3 regions of the Zoogloea sp. GW822-FHT05C07 genome follow, and region 2 is predicted to be linked to each of the others. Evidence: predicted binding sites of a transcription regulator. Region 2 holds the regulator's gene; each other region holds the start of a gene.

Evidence for each region. Region 2 encodes LexA, which represses DNA repair genes until DNA is damaged. Its sites were predicted from a motif close to ACTGTATNTANATACAGT; they were not measured.
Region 1: AC3QL2_RS20510 (error-prone DNA polymerase) is a predicted target of LexA. The motif match lies at 1,869-1,886, and genes of this name have one in related genera.
Region 3: AC3QL2_RS15615 (PA0069 family radical SAM protein) is a predicted target of LexA. The motif match lies at 3,690-3,707, and genes of this name have one in related genera.

What each region holds. Positions count from the first base shown of each region.
Region 1 is NZ_CM179510.1:4,449,385-4,455,208, forward strand. It holds gene AC3QL2_RS20510 (error-prone DNA polymerase) at 1-1,862, opposite strand, end outside; gene AC3QL2_RS20515 (superoxide dismutase) at 2,029-2,616, opposite strand; gene xseA (exodeoxyribonuclease VII large subunit) at 2,738-4,096, opposite strand; gene AC3QL2_RS20525 (MotA/TolQ/ExbB proton channel family protein) at 4,395-5,000, shown strand; gene AC3QL2_RS20530 (ExbD/TolR family protein) at 5,011-5,433, shown strand; gene lpxK (tetraacyldisaccharide 4'-kinase) at 5,448-5,824, shown strand, end outside.
Region 2 is NZ_CM179510.1:5,362,776-5,368,599, forward strand. It holds gene AC3QL2_RS24525 (ABC transporter ATP-binding protein) at 1-1,266, opposite strand, end outside; gene AC3QL2_RS24530 (FKBP-type peptidyl-prolyl cis-trans isomerase) at 1,366-1,845, opposite strand; gene AC3QL2_RS24535 (peroxiredoxin) at 1,811-2,272, opposite strand; gene lexA (transcriptional repressor LexA) at 2,723-3,325, shown strand; gene imuA (translesion DNA synthesis-associated protein ImuA) at 3,351-4,112, shown strand; gene AC3QL2_RS24550 (Y-family DNA polymerase) at 4,048-5,505, shown strand; gene AC3QL2_RS24555 (MATE family efflux transporter) at 5,542-5,824, shown strand, end outside.
Region 3 is NZ_CM179510.1:3,351,586-3,357,409, forward strand. It holds gene tldD (metalloprotease TldD) at 1-1,215, shown strand, start outside; gene AC3QL2_RS15605 (type IV pili methyl-accepting chemotaxis transducer N-terminal domain-containing protein) at 1,221-2,027, shown strand; gene AC3QL2_RS15610 (hypothetical protein) at 2,044-2,568, shown strand; gene AC3QL2_RS15615 (PA0069 family radical SAM protein) at 2,587-3,681, opposite strand; gene AC3QL2_RS15620 (DUF4118 domain-containing protein) at 3,819-5,360, shown strand; gene AC3QL2_RS15625 (response regulator) at 5,357-5,824, shown strand, end outside.

The DNA.
Region 1 (5,824 bases), 910 kb from region 2:
TGGATTGGCCCGGGCCGGACGATGGCCACCTCGACGACCAGGTCGTAGTAGGTGCGTGGCTTCAGGCGCGGCAGCATGCTCATCTGGGCGCGGGACTCCACCTGGAAGACACCCATGGCGTCGGCTTCGCACAGCATGTCGTAGACGGGCGCCTGCTCCCGCGGGATGTCGGCTACCGCAAAGGGCTGGCCACGCCAGCGTGAGATGAGGTCCAGGCTGCGGCGGATCGCCGACAGCATGCCGAGGGCTAGCACGTCCACCTTCAGCAGCCCGAGGGTTTCCAGGTCGTCCTTGTCCCACTGGATGACGGTGCGTTCGGCCATGGCGGCGTTCTCCACCGGGACCAGTTCGGCCAGCGGGCCGCGGGAAATCACGAAGCCGCCTACGTGCTGGGACAGGTGACGGGGAAAGCCGACGAGCGTGTTGGCGAGTTCGAGCAGCAACTGCGTGCGCGGCGCGTCCGGATCGAGGCCGGCTTCGCGCAGGCGTTCCGGTGCCACCCGGCTGCCGTCCCACCAGGCCAGGCGGCGGCTGAGCTGTTCCATTTGGCCGAGGTCGAAGCCGAGGGCACGGCCCACGTCACGCAGGGCGCTGCGGGGACGGTAGCGGATCACCGTGGCGGCCAGGGCGGCCCGATCCCGACCGTACTTGTTGTAGATGTACTGGATGATCTCTTCACGCCGGTCGTGCTCGAAGTCCACGTCGATGTCGGGCGGCTCGCGGCGCTCTTTCGACACGAAGCGCTCGAAGAGCAGATGCCCGTCCTCCGGCTTGACCTCGGTGATGCCCAGCGCGTAGCACACCACCGAATTGGCCGCCGAGCCGCGGCCCTGGCACAGGATGGTCTTGCTACGGGCGAAGCGGACGATGTCCTCGACGGTGAGGAAGAAGGCCTCGTACCCGAGGTCGATGATCAACGCGAGCTCCTTGTCGGCCTGGGCGCGGATGTGGGTAGGGACCCGATCCAGCCCGTCCGGACCTGACGGGTAGCGGCGCCGTAGGCCGGCGTCCACCAGCGCGTGCAGGTGGAATCCCGCCGTGGCGCCGGGAGGCACAATTTCTTCCGGATACTCGTAGCCCAGCTCGCTAAGCGGGCAGTGACAGCGGGCAGCGATCACCAGCGTTTCGGCCAACCACTCCGGCGGGTGGCGGCGGGCCAGGCGCTGGCGGCTCTGCAGGTGGAGTTCGGCATTGGCGGCCAGCCGGTAGCCGGCCTCGTCGATGCTGCAATGGTGGCGCAGGGCGCTCAGCACATCGGCCACGGGGTGGCGCGACGGGTGGTGCATCAGTGGTGCGCAGGTGCTGGCGACCGGGATGCCGGCGGCGCGCGCTGATGTGCCGATCCACGCCTGTCGGCGGCGGTCGTCGGCGCCCATCGGGAGGAGGGCGGCGAGCCAGGCGCTGCCGGGGAAGAGGGCGGCCAGCCAGCAGGCGTCATCCGTGAGCGTGGCGGAGGTGGTGTCCGGAGGAATCAGCAGGGCCAGGCAGCTGTTGAGACCGCCATGTAGATCCCGACGGTGCAGCCGGTACTGGCCCTTTTCCGTTGCCAGCCGGCCGTGGCTGATGAGGCGGCACAGCTGGCCGTAACCTTCCCGGTTCTCGGCCAGCAATACGAGCTGCGGGCCGTCCTCGAGCTGGATGCGGGTGCCGACGATCAGCTGCAGCCGTTCCTTGTGCGTCTGCCAGGCCGCGTAAGCCCGCACGACGCCGGCCATGGAGCATTCGTCGGCCAGCGCCAGCGCGGTATAGCCGAGGGCCACGGCCTGTTCGACGAGCTCCTCCGGATGCGAAGCACCGGTCTGGAAGCTGAAGTTGGAGCGGGCACAGAGTTCGGCAAAAGCGGGAGGATCCTGTTGGGACATGAGTTGACTGTATATAAATACAGCTTCCTCAACAAGCCATACTTCCGCGCTGCAAGACGTGCTCAAAAAGAACAGCCCCGACACGGCGTGAACCGGTGTCGGGGCTGTTCCGGGAGCGCTGACCGCTGAGGTCGCCGGGCTCCCGGTGGCTGCAGCCGCTTCGCGATCAGGCGAAGTTGGCGGCAGCGAAGTCCCAGTTGGCCAGGCTGTTCAGGAAGGTTTCCACGAACTTGGGACGGGCGTTGCGGTAGTCGATGTAGTAGGCGTGTTCCCACACGTCGATGGTCAGCAGGGGCTTGCCTTCGCCGCTCTTCAGCGGGTTGCCGGCGGCGCCGGTGTTGACGATGTCGACGGAGCCGTCGGCCTTCTTGACCAGCCAGGTCCAGCCGGAACCGAAGTTGCCGACGGCGGAAGCCTGGAAGGCCTTCTTGAACTCGTCGAAGGAACCCCACTTGGCGTTGATGGCGTCAGCCAGCGCGCCGGCGGGAGCGCCGCCGCCGTTCGGCTTGAGGGAGCTCCAGAAGAAGGTGTGGTTCCAGACCTGGGCGGCGTTGTTGTAGACGCCACCGGCCGGGGCCTTCAGGAAGGTCTCTTCGACGGACAGGTTCTCGTACTCGGTGCCCGGGATGAGGTTGTTCAGGTTGGTCACATAGGCCTGGTGGTGCTTGCCGTAGTGGTACTCGAAGGTTTCTTCGGAAATGTGGGGCACCAGGGCGTTCTTGGCGTAGGGCAGTTCGGGCAGGGTATGAGCCATTTGTTTCTCCGGGGTGTATAGGAAGTTATCCGACTATTCTAGTCGGGATTGGATTCTCTGCACAATCGGCCTCGGCGTACCTCATCCGGCCGCCGGTTCCATCCGCTATTTTGCACCGCAACTAGCCGGAATGCTTGTCTACCTTTGCATCTACGACACCGTCGTGGAATTCAACGTGGATGAGATCCCCCGGAACGAGCTCCTTGGCGGAGCGGACGATCTGGCCCGATGCGTCCCGCGTGATGCTGTAGCCGCGGGACAGCACGCCGCGGGGATCTAGGTGGGCCAGGTGCTGGCCCAGGGTGTCCACTTGCGTCCGGCGGTCGGCGAGCAGCTTGCGCATGGCGCGCTGCAGTCCTTGCTCCAGCGCGTCCAGTTTTTGTTGCCGGCTGGCCAGATCGGGGCGGCAGGCGGATAGGCGCAGTTCCAGCGTGGTGACCCGCGTCCGGTGGGCAGAAAGCTGCTGGACGATGCGGGCCTGCAGGCGTTGCCGCAGATTCTCCAGTTGCAGTCGGCCGGCGTGCAGGCGCTGGCGGGGATGGGTCAGGCGCGCTGCGGCCCGGTCGACGCGCTGGGCGGCGTTCTCGATGCGCCGCTCCATGGCCCGCTTGAGACGGCGCGCCAGTTGCTCCAGCCCCTCCCTGGCTTCCACGAAGCCGGCGCTGACCAGCTCGGCTGCGGCGGTCGGTGTGGCGGCGCGCAGATCGGCGGCGAAGTCGGCAATGCTCACGTCGGTCTCGTGGCCGACACCGACCACCACCGGCAAGGGGCAGGCGCGAATGGCCCGGGCGACGCTCTCGTCATTGAAGGCGGCGAGGTCTTCCAGGCTGCCGCCGCCGCGCACCAGCAGCAGCACGTCGTTGCCGTCCTGCTGGGCGCGGAGGCCAGCCTGGCGGATCGCGGCGGTGATCTGGGCGGGCGCGTCGGCGCCTTGGACCAGGCTCGGATACAGACTCAGCGGAACATGCGGTGCCCGCCGTGCCAACGCGGCCGTGACGTCGCGCCAAGCGGCGGCCTGGGGGGAGGTGACGACGGCGACGCCCCGCGGAAAGCGTGGTAACGGCCGCTTGGAGGCCGGATCGAACAGGCCTTCCGCCTCGAGGCGCGCCTTCAGGCGCAGGAAGGCCTCATAGAGATTCCCGACGCCGGCCTGGCGGATGGATTCGATATTCAGCTGGTAATCCCCGCGGGCTTCGAACAGCGTCACCAAGGCCCGCACTTCCACGCGCATCCCGTGTTCCAGGCGGAAGCCAAGCAGTTGGGCACGGTTGCGCCACATGGTGCAACGCACCTGTGCTTGGTCGTCCTTGAGGGTGAAGTACACATGCCCGGAGGCCGCGCGGGTGAGGGTCGAAACCTCTCCCGCGATCCACAACAGGGGGAAGCTGCCTTCCAGCGCTTCGCGGGCCGCGCGGTTCAGCCAGGACACGGAAACGACTTCGCCGGAGTTGACTTTGGTGCTGCTTTGCGGGGTGTTCATGGGGGCCAATTCTAACGGAATCCACATCCCGCCCAGGGCGGGGGTAAAAAATCCAGTTCTGGCCCTTGACTTGCCGATAAACTTGTAAGTAATTGATTTATAACATATGTGTATGTCGCCTCATTTTTGACCCGACCACTAAAAACCCTTACAAACTACGGGTTTAGCGCCCGCCCTTGGCATCAATCCACAAAGTTATCCACAGAATTTGTGGATTGTCTGACACGCTCCATGTGTTGCTCTGCAACCTTGGGCAGGTTAGAGTCACGGGCTTCGTCCGATTCCCAGGAGCGTTCGCGTGTTCGCCATTCTTCAAGCTGCCGGCTGGCCGATCTGGCCCTTGTTGTTTGCTTCGATCGTGGCCGTGGCCTTGATCATCGAGCGGCTCATTACGCTGCGTCGCAGCAAGATCCTGCCCGACGGCCTGGTGGACAAGGTGGTCGCCGAGATGCGCCAGAGTGGCGTGACTTCCGAGATGCTCAACCGCGTGGCCCTCAGCTCCCCGCTGGGGCGTGTGCTGGCCGCCGGTCTGCGCAACGTGCGCAGCCCGCGTGATGTGATGAAGGAGTCCATCGAGGAAACCGGTCGCGCGGTGACCCACGACCTGGAGCGCTTCCTGACCACCCTCGGCACCATCGCATCGATCAGCCCGCTGATGGGCCTGTTCGGTACCGTCGTAGGCATGATCGAAATCTTCGGCTCCCAGGCGCCCGGCGGCTCCAACCCCCAACAGCTGGCCCACGGTATCTCCATCGCCCTGTACAACACCGGTTTCGGCCTGGTCATCGCGATTCCGAGCATGATCTTCTGGCGCCATTTCCGGGCCACCGTCGATGGTCTGGTCATCGAGATGGAGCAGCAGGCGATCCGTCTCGTCGAACTGATCCACGGCGAACGTCGCTGAGGCACAGGCCATGAACTTCAGCCGCGGCCGCTCCCGCGAGGAGCCGGAAATCAACCTGATTCCGATGATCGACGTGCTGCTGGTGATCATCATCTTCCTGATGCTCACCACGACCTATTCGCGCTTCGCCGGGCTGGAGATCAACCTGCCCACCGCGGACGCCCAGGTCAGCGATGACAAGCCGGTCGAGATCAACGTGGCCGTCACCGCCGGTGGCGAGGTGGTCATCAACAAGCGCCCGGTCAGCGGCACCGACGTGGCCGCCATTGCAGCCGCGCTGCGCGCCGTGGCGCCTGCCAACGCCAAGGATCCGGTGGTCATCATCAATGCGGATGCGAAGGCGGTTCACCAGCGCGTCATCGATGTGATGCAGGCGGCGCAGCAGGCCGGGCTGATTCACATTTCCTTCGCCACTCAGGCTACTCAGCGCTGAGTCTGCAGTAATCCATGCCTCGTAGCGCCCCCGGATTCTGGCAGAGCCGAGGGGCGCTCGCATGGAGCCTCTTTCCTCTTTCCCTGTTGTTCGTATTGCTGGCCGGCCTGCGTCGCCGGCTCTTTGCGTTGGGCGTCCTGAAATCCGTCCGCCTGCCGGTGCGGGTCATCGTCGTCGGCAATGTGGCTGTCGGCGGGAGCGGCAAGACGCCCGTCGTGCTGTGGCTGGTGGAGCTTTTGCGCAGTCGGGGTTTCAAGCCGGGAATCGTCAGCCGTGGTTACGGCGGGGCGGTCGAAGGCGTGGCCGCGGTGCCCGTCGATGGCGATCCGGCCCGTTTCGGCGACGAGCCGGTGATGATGGCGTCCCGCTCGGGGTGCCCGGTCTTTGTCGG
Region 2 (5,824 bases):
GCCGTAGCGGGCCGAACCGCCGGTGGCCGGCAGCAGGCTGAGCAACGCCTTGCCCGCGGTGGTCTTGCCGCAGCCGGACTCGCCGACGAGGGCCAGGGTTTCGCCGGCCGGCACCTTCAGCGACACCCCGTCCACGGCCTTGACGTGGCCGACGACCCGGCGGAACAGGCCCTTGCGGACCGGGAAATGGACTTGCAGGCCTTCGACCTCCAGCGCCCCGCCGGCCGTGGCCGGGCCCGCAGCAGCGGATTCGACGCCGGCCGGCGATTCCGGCAGCCAGCCAATCGGCGCGGCCGGATCGTACAGATGGCAGCGCACAGTCTGGTGGCCGACGGTGAACATCGCCGGCTCCACCTGGCGGCACAAGTCCTGCGCCTGCGGGCAGCGCTCGGCAAAGCGGCAGCCCTGCCGATGGGCACCGAGGCGCGGCACCTGGCCGCGGATGGTTTCCAGCGCTCTGCCCCGCAGGGCCTGGGTCGGCAGGGCCGCAAAGAGCTTGCGGGAATACGGGTGCAGCGGCGTACGGAAGAAGTCCTCCCGCTCGCCGGTTTCCACCAGTTCGCCGGCGTACATCACGCCGACCCGGTGCGCCATGCGCGCCACCACGCCCAGGTCATGGGTGATCAGCAGCATGCCCATGCCGCGCCGGGCCTGGAGGCCGGCGAGCAGGTCCAGCACCTGGGCCTGGATGGTCACGTCCAGCGCCGTGGTGGGCTCATCGGCGATCAGCACCTCCGGGTCGCCCGCCAGCGCAATGGCGATCATGATGCGCTGCTTCATGCCGCCGGACAGCTGGAAGGGGTATTCGGCGAGACGCCGGCGTGCGTCGGGGATGCCGACCGCGTCGAGCAGGCGCTCCGCCTCGTCCCAGGCGGGCTTGCCGTGCATGCCGCGGTGGCGGACCAGCACCTCACCGATCTGGTCGCCAACCGTCATCACAGGATTAAGGCTGGTGGCCGGCTCCTGGAAGATCATCGCCAGTCGGTGGCCCCGGATGTCGCGCATCCGCACTTCGGGCAGGCCCTGCAGCGCTTCGCCGCCGAGCCTGACGCTCCCGTTCGAGATCCGACCGCCGCTCGGCAATAGCCGCATGCAGGCCAGCGCGGTCATCGACTTGCCGCAGCCGGATTCACCGACCAGCGCCAGCGTACGTCCCGCCGCCACTTCGAAGCTGATGCCATCCACCGGGCGGACGCGCTTGCCGGCGTTCCCCAGTTCAACCTGCAGGCCATCCACCTGCAACAGCGCCTGATTGTCCGAGTCCAATCCATTCATTCCAAAAAAAACGGACCGCAAAGCGGCCCGTTCAGCGAGTACGGGTTGGCCGGCACCGGAATGCTTCCGGCCCGCCGACCACCGGGCTCATCAGTGGTGATGGCCGCCTTCGCCATGGACGTGGCCGTGGCCGATTTCTTCGGCGCTGGCCGCACGCACGCTCTTGACGGTGATGTCGAAGATCAGCGCGGTGCCGGCGAGGGGATGGTTGCCATCCACCACGACCTTGCCGTCGGCGATGTCGGTGATGCGGTAGACCATTTCGTCCTCACCATCTTCACCGACGCGCTCGAAGGACATGCCGACTTCGATGTTGTCGGGGAACAGGGTGGCGTCTTCCACCAGCACCAGTTCCTCGTCGTATTCGCCAAAGGCGTCTTCCGGCTGCAGCTTGACCTTCAGGTTGTCGCCACTGTTCTTGCCGTGCAGGGCTTCCTCGATCACGGTGAAGATGCCGTCGTAACCGCCGTGTATGTACACCAGCGGGTGCTGGCCGTCGTCGATCACGTTGCCATCCGGGTCGGTAACCTTGTAGTCAAGCGTGACGACCGTGTTCTTGGCGATTTCCATTTACATTCCTTGAGTTGAGTTGCTTTATCAGCTGGAAGACTTCGGCGGCATGGCCGCGCGGATTCACATCGTGCAGCACATGCTGCACCACCCCGTCGCTGGAGATGATGAAGGTCGAGCGACGCACGCTGCGCTTGGCGACCCCATCGACCACGGCCGACAGCCACACACCGTACAGGCGGCAGACCTCGCCATCCTCGTCGGACAGCAGCTCCACCGACAGGCCGTGCTGGTCGCGGAATTCGGCATGGGTCAGGCAATCGTCGGGACTGATGCCGATCACCATGCAGCTTTCCTGCTCGAAGTCGGCATCGTGGTCGCTGAAATCGATGGCCTGGCGCGTGCAGCCGGGAGTGTTGTCACGGGGATAAAAGTACAGGACTACGTGTCTGGAACCCAGCACCGACGCCAGATCGAACATCTCCATGTCAGCATCGGGCAGGGAAAAGAGCGGAGCGGGCGAGCCTTCGCAAGGCGTCGCCGGCGAGTCGGAGGATTCTAACCGAGCAGCGCTGAGAACTCTACCCGAAGCGTGTTGCGGGCCGACGAACATGGGCATCTCTCCTCCGGGGGCTGGGCTCTCGCGAACCCGTGCGGGTTGGGGTGAAATCTATCTATGTGGTGTGTCTTGTCTGCGAAATCTGTTGGCTGGTGTTCCGGATGCCAGCTTGCCACACCTGCCTCAATCAGGAGAAGGCATGCCCTTGAATGGATAGTCCACCGGGGGCGGCGGCTCAAGTCATTTGTGTCTACACACTGCAGTTTGTCACGCTTGCCGGGGCCCGGCTCCCGGCCGGTAAAGCACGCGCGAAGGCACGCGTGGCTTGCCATCCGCCGCAACCTGTATAAAATTACACAAGACTCACAGGAGCCCCCAATGTCCGACAATCTCACCCCCCGCCAACAGGAAATCCTCCAGCTGATCCGCGACACCGTGGAACAGGAAGGGCGTCCGCCGACCCGGGCCGAGATCTGCACCGCCTTCGGCTTCCGCTCCCCCAACGCGGCGGAAACCCATCTGCGCGCCCTGGCCGCCAAGGGCGCCATCTCCCTGGAAGAAGGCCGCGCCCGCGGCATCCGCCTGAAGGAAGGCCTCGGCCTGCCGCTGATCGGTCGGGTGGCTGCCGGCAGCCCCATCCTCGCCGCCGAGCATGTGCAGGGCCGCTACCAGGTGGATCCAGGCCTGTTCTCCCCGCGCGCCGATTATCTGCTGATGGTGCGCGGCCTCAGCATGCGCGACGCCGGCATCCTCGACGGCGACCTGCTGGCCGTCCATCGCACCACCGAGGTCCGGGACGGGCAGATCGTCGTCGCCCGCGTGGCGGACGAAGTCACCGTCAAGCGCCTGGCCCGCAAAGGCCCCATCGTCGAGCTGCTGCCGGCCAACCCGGACTTCGAACCCATCGTCGTGGACACCCGCAACGACCAGCTGGAAATCGAAGGCATCGCCGTCGGCCTGATCCGCAACGACAGCTTCTGACCCACCTGCCCGCCTGAGCCACGCCATGGCCGCATCCGCCTCCTCCCTCGACCAGCTGGTCTGGCGCGGCGACCAGCTGGCCACGCCGGCCTTGCCGGGACGGCCGACCGGCCATGCCGCACTCGACGCAGTCCTGCCCGGCGGCGGCTGGCCCCTCGCCGCGTTGAGCGAACTGCTGCTGCCGCGCAATGGCGTCGGCGAACTGGGGCTGCTGCTGCCGCTGCTGGCCAACGTGCCGGCCGGCCGCTGGGCGGCCTGCATCGCCCCGCCCGGCCTGCCCTATGCGCCAGCCCTGGCAGCAGTCGGCGTGCCCCTCGAACGCCTGCTCATCGTGCAGGCCGAAAGCCCGGCCCATGCCCGCTGGGCGGCCCGCCAGGCCCTCGACTCCCGCAGCTGCGAGGTGGTCCTGCTGTGGCTGGCCGATGCCGACATGGGCGCGCTGCGCCGCCTGCAACTGGCCGCCGAAGAAAGCGGCACACCGCTGATCCTGCTCCGCCCAGAAAGCGCGGCCCACCAACCTTCACCGGCCGTCCTGCGGCTGGCGCTCAGCCCCTGCCGCGGCGGCCTCGGGATCCGTATCCTGAAGCGCCGCGGGCCGCAACTGGCCGAGCCCCTGGCCCTCGAACTCCCATGGCCGGGTGGCGGCCCACGCCCCGACGGCGGCCTCGAATGCCCTTCGACGACAACGGGCGAACCGCAGCCCTCCTCCCCCTCCGGCAAGCATGCTCTGGTGCGCCCTTTACCTCCCCGATCTGCCCCTCCAGGTCTTCACGCGGGGGCGCAGTGAGGCCGCCCCGCTTGCGGTCCTCGATGGTCACCCTCGCCGGCGGGTGGTGGCCGCGGATCCGGCGGCAATGGCGCGCGGCGTGGAGCCAGGGCTTGGGCGGGCCAGCGCACTGGCCATAGCGCCGGAGCTGTGCCTGGTCGACCGGCAGCCCGCCCTCGAACACGCGGCGCAGATCGATATCGCCACCTGGGCCGGACGTTTCACCCCCGCCATCAGCCTCGACCCGCCCCACGCCATCCTGCTGGAAGTGGAAACCTGCCTGCGCCTGTTCGGCGGACTCGTTCCGCTGGGCCAGCAGATCACCAGAGGCATCGAGGAACTCGGTTTCCACGCCCGCCTGGCAGTCGCGCAGACACCGCTGGCGGCCCGCTGGCTGGCCCGCTTCGGCGCCGGGGATGACACCGAAAAGGCACTGACGGCGCGGCTCGACCCGCTGCCGCTGATCGCCCTCGCCGACGGCACGCCGGTCGGCCCCGACAGCCTGGACCTGCTCACCGGTACCGGCCATGCCAGCCTGGGAGAGGTGCGCCGCCTGCCCCGCCATGGCCTGGCCCGGCGCCATGCCCAGGCGGTCACCGACGCCCTCGACCGGGCTTACGGGCACATCCCCGATCCACGTCCGTGGTTCAAGCCGCCCGAACGCTACGCATCCCGCCTGCCGCTGCCGATCCCGTCCGACCAGGTGGACACCCTGCTGTTCGCCACCCGCCGCCTGCTCGCCGGCCTGGCCGGCTGGCTGGACGCCCGCCAGGCCGGCATCGAGCGCTTCACGCTGGTCCTGGAGTTCGAACGCAACAGCCGAGCGCCGGAAGCGCCGCTGGAAATCGTGCTGGGCACCCTCTCCCAGGACATGCAGCGCTGCCAGCTGCTAGCCCGCGAGCACCTGAGCCGCCTGCCCCTGCCGGCCGCCGTCGACGCCCTGCGCCTCACCGCCGACGAGCCCCGTCCGCTGGCGCCGCCCGCCGGCGAACTCTTCCAGGGCGATGACGGTCAGCCGGGCGATGCGGGCCTGCTGCTGGCCACCCTGCGGGCGCGTCTCGGCGACCAGGCCGTGCGCTGCCTCGCCCCCCACCCCGACCACCGCCCCGAAAAGGCCTGGCGCTGGGTCGAACCCCAGCCGCCGGACCGCAGCCGCGGCCGCCAAGAACCGCCGCCGCTGCCCGCTTCGCCGCGCCCCCTATGGCTGCTACCGGAGCCCCGTCCGATTCCGGCCCCGCCGCCGTGGACGCTGCTCGCCGGTCCGGAGCGCATCGCATCCGGCTGGTGGGATGGGCCCGAAGCCACGGTACGCCGGGACTACTTCGTCGCCCGCAGCCAGGATGGCGGCCTGGCCTGGGTTTTCCGGGACGGCGTCGCGCCCCATTACTGGTATCTCCACGGCCATTTCGCCTGAGAGCCGTCGACACGGCTGGGCTAGACTACGCGGCTCATGAAATCGCCCTCCTCATCCTCCCTCGCCCGGCGCATCCTCGAACTCGCCTGGCCGGTACTCGTCGCCCAGTTGTCGTCCATGACCCAGATGGTCAGCGACACCGTGCTGAGCGGCCACTATGGCACCACCGATCTGGCCGCCGTCGCAGTCGGCAGCGGCATCTACATTTCCATCGTGATGCTGCTGGTCGGCATCCTGCAGGCCATCTCGCCGACCGTCGCCCATCACATCGGCGCGGCGCGCCACCAGGACATCGCCCCAACCCTCCAGCAGGGCTTCT
Region 3 (5,824 bases), 2.0 Mb from region 2:
AAAACCGCCTTCGCCTACTCCGACGATATCAGCCTGAAGGCCCTCAAGGACGCCGCCGATGCGACCCGCGCGATCGCCGACAGCGGCCGCCGCAAGACCCACAAGATCGAGGCCGTCAGGAAGGCGCCGCTGGCTCTGTACCGCGCCGACAACCCCCACGACTCCCTCGACGATGTGGCCAAGGTCAAGCTGCTGGAGCGCCTCGAGGCGATGGCCCGCGCCGAGGACCCGCGCGTCAAGGAAGTCATGGCCAGCCTGGTCGGCTCCTGGGAAGTGGTACTGGTGGCGCGCAGCGACGGCCACCTGGCCGCCGACGTGCGCCCGCTGGTGCGGGTGTCGGTGTCGGTGATCATGGAAGAGAACGGCCACCGCGAGCAGGGCTCCGGCGGCGGCGGCGGGCGTTACGACTACGGCTACTTCAGCGACGAGGTGCTGTCCGGCTTCGCCAAGGCGGCGGTGCATCAGGCGCGTGTCAATCTCGGTGCCAGCCCGGCCCCGGCCGGCACGATGACCGTCGTGCTCGGCAACGGCTGGCCCGGCATCCTGCTGCACGAAGCCATCGGACACGGCCTGGAAGGGGACTTCAACCGCAAGGAAAGCTCGGCCTTCAGCGGCCGTATCGGCCAGCAGGTGGCCGCCAAGGGCGTCACCGTGGTGGATGACGGCACGCTGCAGGACCGCCGCGGCTCCCTGACCATCGACGACGAGGGCAACCCGACCCAGCGCACCGTGCTGATCGAGGATGGCATCCTGGTCGGCTACATGCAGGACATGCTCAACGCCCGCCTGATGGGTGTCGCGCCCACCGGCAACGGCCGCCGCGAATCCTTCGCCCACCTGCCGCTGCCGCGCATGACCAACACCATCATGCTGGCCGGCCAGCATGAGCCGGCGGAGATCATCGCGTCGGTGAAGAACGGTCTCTATGCCGCCAACTTCGGCGGTGGCCAGGTGGACATCACCTCCGGCAAGTTCGTCTTCTCCACGTCCGAGTGCTACCTCATCGAGGACGGCAAGGTCACCCGCCCGGTGAAGGGCGCCACGCTGATCGGCAACGGCCCCGACTGCCTGACCCGCGTGTCGATGATCGGCAACGACCTGGCCCTCGATCCCGGCGTCGGCACTTGCGGCAAGGACGGCCAGAGCGTGCCGGTCGGCGTCGGCCAGCCGACCCTGCGCATCGACGGCCTGACCGTCGGTGGTACCGGCGCTTGAGCACGATGGAGCGACGGCGCTTCCTGGCCCTCGCCGGGGTCTGCACCAGCCTGGCGATGAAGGGGGCGCTGGCGGCGCCCGCAGCGGAGGCCGCCGGAGCTTCCAGTCTGGCCGCGGCCATCAACAAGGCGGGGCGCCAGCGCATGCTGTCCCAGCGCAGCGCCAAGGCCTGGCTGATGCGCGTGCTGGGCGTGCAGCCCGACCGGGCCGGCATCCTGCTGAGCCGTTCGGTGCAGCTCTTCGACGCGCAGATGACCGAGCTGAAGGCCATCCAGCCCAGCGACGAGGTGCGCGCCGCCTTGCCGCCACTGGAGCAGGAGTGGGGCCGTTACCGGCCGCTGCTCAACGACCTGCGCAGCGATCCCAAGGCGGTGTGGAGCAGCAGCGAGGCGGTGCTGGCGGCGGCCCACAAGCTGACGCTGGCCTATGAAAAGAGTGCCGGATCGCCGGCCGGCCAGCTAGTGAACCTTGCCGGTCGCCAGCGCATGCTGTCCCAGCGCATGGCCAAGGCCTATTTTTTCCGCCAGCTCGGCGTCAATGCCGGCCCTGCCGGCGAGATGCTGGACGCGGCGGTCAAGGAATTCGCCAAAGCCCACGAGACCCTGAAGGCCAGCCCGCAGAACACGTCACAGATCAAGACCGAACTGGCGCTGGTGGAACAGCAGTGGTTCTTCTTCCGCAACGCATTGGGTCTCAGCGACGCGGCCGACCGGATGAAGGCCGCGGAGGCAGTCGGCTCGACCAGCGAACGCATCCTCGAGCAGATGGATCTGGTGGTTGGCCTGTATGAAAAGCTGGCCCGGGATGCCTGATCCGGAGCCTGTCCGGTTGCGGGTAGCGGCCCTCGCTGCCGCCACCGTGCTGCTGGGCGCCTGTGCGACGCCGTCGTCTTCGCCGCAGGCCATCCAGCGTCTCGACCCGGCCGAGCTGGAGCGGCTCGAAGCGGCCCGCCCGGCGCCGCCCTTGAGCCTCGACGAGATCGTGCGCCAGTCCCGCGCTGGCGTGCCGACAGCGACGCTGCTGGAAACCCTTGCACGCACCGGCACCCGTCATGCGCTCAGCCCGTCCGAGGCGATCCGCCTGCGCGAGCAGGGCGTCGCGCCCGAGGTGCTCGATGCGATCACCTCTGCCCAGGAGCGCTGGGCCCGCGACCAGGCCACCGCCGACAAGGTGCGCCGCGATACCGAGCAGGCTGCCGCCCTCGACAAGGCGAAGGCCGATGCGGAGCGCTACCGCATGGAGTCGCAACCCTACTGGGACCCGCTGTGGCCCTATCCCTACGCCTATCCGCCGGGCTACCCGGGCTGGCGCGGTTACGGCGGCATCGGCTGGGGCGGGCGCCTGCGGCGCTGAGTCCGCTTCTTCTCCCTTTCAGAAAAGCTGTAACTGCCGGTCGTCGCCAGGCCTTGCCGGCGGGCGGAAGGCCGCCGTGTTGAGGCGCCGCCGCGAACGGTTGAGCCCGAGCCGCTCGGCCAGCCGCTGCAGACGCTGGCTGTACAGATCGGCGAACACCCCCTCACCGCGCATGCGGTGGCCGAAGCGATTGTCGTACAGCTCGCCGCCGCGCAACTGGCGTAGCAGGCTCATCACATGCCGGGCCCGGTCGGGGAAATGGCTGTCCAGCCAGTCGGCGAACAGATCCTTCAATTCGTAGGGAAGACGCAGCAACGCGTAGCCGGCAGTATCGCCGCCGGCTGCGTGGGCCGCTTCGAGCACCGCTTCCAGCTCATGGTCGTTGATGGCCGGGATCAGCGGCGCGAACAGCGTGCCGACCGGCACTCCCGCCGTGTGCAGGCGTTCCATCGCCGCCAGGCGCCGGGCCGGCGTCGGCGCGCGGGGTTCCAGCTTGCGGGCCAGGGCCGGGTCGAGGGTGGTGATCGAGAACATCACGTGCACCAGGTCGTCCTGCGCCATGTCGGCGAGCAGGTCCACGTCGCGCTCGATCAGCGCCGACTTGGTGACGATGGATACCGGGTGGCGCGTCTCGGCAAGGATTTCCAGCAACTGGCGGGTCAGGCCGAGGCGCCGCTCCACCGGCTGCCAGCCGTCGGTGTTGATGCCCAGCGCGATCGGCTGACAGCGGTAGCCGGGGGCGGCCAGCTCGCGGCGCAGTACGGCCGGCGCGTCGGGTTTCCAGGCGATCTTCGTCTCGAAATCCAGCCCCGGCGACAGGCCCAGGTAGGCGTGAGTCGGCCGCGCAAAGCAGTATGCACAGCCATGCTCGCAACCTTTGTAGGGATTGACCGACTGGTTGAAGGGCACATCCGGCGAGCTGTTGCGGGTGATCACCGACCTGGCCTGGTCGAGGATCAGCGTTGTCGCCGGGCCCTTGGGCGGTTCTACGGCATTGTCGGCAGCGTCAGCGGAGCCTTTCCAGCCGTCGTCGAAACCGTCGCGCCGCCAGGCGGCGAAGCGGTTGTCCGGGTTCAGGCGGCTGCCGCGTCCGCGGGGTGGAACAGGCTTCATTGGATATTTGTGTATAAAAATACAGTATATCCAATCCCTCCGACTTTGCCGATCAACGCGTTTACGCCTTTTTTATGTGGGCGGTGCAACAATTTGCATCGTCTTCCCCTCGGGCGTCCCGACCGGCGCCGTGCTTCATGCCCGTCCCCTTGACCCGCCTGCTGTTCGAATCGCAATCGGTGCGCTTCCGCTACCTGCTGGCCGTGCTTGCCTGCGTGCTGGCGCTGGGCGTGGCACTGCTGCTGCGCGACGTGCTCGATCTGGCCAACGCGGTGATGATCTTCCTGCTGGCCGTCGTGCTGGTGGCCAGCCGTCTCGGGCGCGGGCCGGCGGTGCTGGTGTCCCTCGCCAGCGTGGCGCTGTTCGATTTCTTCTTCGTGCCGCCGCGCTTCTCGTTGGCGATCAGCCACGGCCAGTACCTGGTGACCTTTCTGGTGATGCTGGCGGTGTCGCTGCTGATCGGCCAGCTGACCGCCGGCCAGCGCCGGCAGGCCTACGATGCGGGCCACCGGGAACGCATCACCCGCGCGCTATACGGCCTCGCCAAGCGCCTGGCCGGCGCCCGCCAGCCCGGTGAGGTGGATCGGGCCCTGCAGGACTTCATCGGCAAACAGCTGGGCGCCGATGCATGGTTGCTGCTGCCCGGCGCCGACAATGACCTGCAGGCGGAAAGCCTGGCGGCCGGCGCGCTCGGCACGCTGGACATGCAGATCGGCCGCATGGTGCTCGACAGCGGCCGCGTCATCGAGTCGGGGGCCTCCGAGCGGCCTGGCCGGCGCCGCCATTTCCTGCCCCTGGCCGGGGCTGGCGAGGTGTGCGGTGTGTTGATCGTTTCGCTGGCCGAGGACGCGATCGACGAGCTGCCGCTACTGGAAGCCCTCACCTCGCTGGCGGCGACCGCGGTGGAGCGCCTGCACTTCGTCGCCGCCGCCCAGTCGGCGCAACTGGAGGCGGAGTCCGAGCGGCTGCGCAGCTCGATCCTGTCGGCCCTGTCCCACGACGTGCGCACGCCGCTGACCGCGCTCTATGGCATGGCCGATTCCCTGACGATGCTGCGCCAGCCCTTGCCGGACGAGGCGCGCGAGCTGGCGGCGGGGATCCGCGACCAGGCCCTGCGCGTGAACGGCATGGTGGACAAGCTGCTCGACATGGCCCGCCTGCAGAGCGGCCGCCTCAGCCTGCGCAAGGAATGGCAGTCCATCGAGGAGGTGGTCGGCTCCAGCCTGCAGCTGCTGGGCCCGGCGATGGCCCGCCATCCGGTGCGCACCAGCGGCCTCGGTGAGCTGCCGCTGGTGCAGTTCGACGCGGTGCTGCTGGAGCGGGTCTTCTGCAACTTGTTCGAGAACGCCGCCAAGTACGCACCGCCGGATACGCCGGTTCATGTCAGCGCCCGCGCCGGTGCCGAGCTGCTCGAAGTGCAGGTGAGGAGCGGCGGCGCCGGTTTTCCGCCGGACCGCCTGGAGCAGGTCTTCGAGCTGTTCGAGCGTGGCGGCTGCGAAGGGCCGGTGACGGGCATGGGGATCGGCCTGGCTATCTGCCGCAGCATCGTCGAGGTTCATGGCGGCACCATCCGCGCCTTCAATCCACCCGAAGGGGGCGGTTGCGTGGCCTTCACGCTGCCCCTCGGTCTGCCGCCGGCCATCGATGTCGAGGCGCTGGAATCCGGAGTGTTGCCATGAACGGCCCGCAGATCCTGGTCGTCGAGGACGAACGCCAGATCCGCCGCGTCGTGCGCTCGGCGCTGGAGTCCGAAGGTTGCCGCGTGCAGGAGGCCGACAGCTGCCGCCAGGCGCTGGTCGAGGCGGGCCACTGCCGGCCCGACCTGGTGATCCTCGACCTGGGTTTGCCGGACGCCGATGGCGCCCACTTCGTGCAGGACTTCCGCCGCTGGTCGTCGGCGCCGGTGCTGGTGCTGTCGGCCCGTTCCACCGAGCACGACAAGATCGACGTACTCGACGCCGGCGCCGACGACTACCTCACCAAGCCCTTCTCCATCGGCGAACTGCAGGCCCGCGTGCGGGCGCTGCTGCGGCGTGGGCGCGCCAATGCCGACACCGAGGTGGCGCAGGTGGCTTTCGGCGACGTGGAGGTGGATTTCTCCCGGCGCCTGGTCAGCCGCAACGGCGAGGCGGTCAAGCTGACG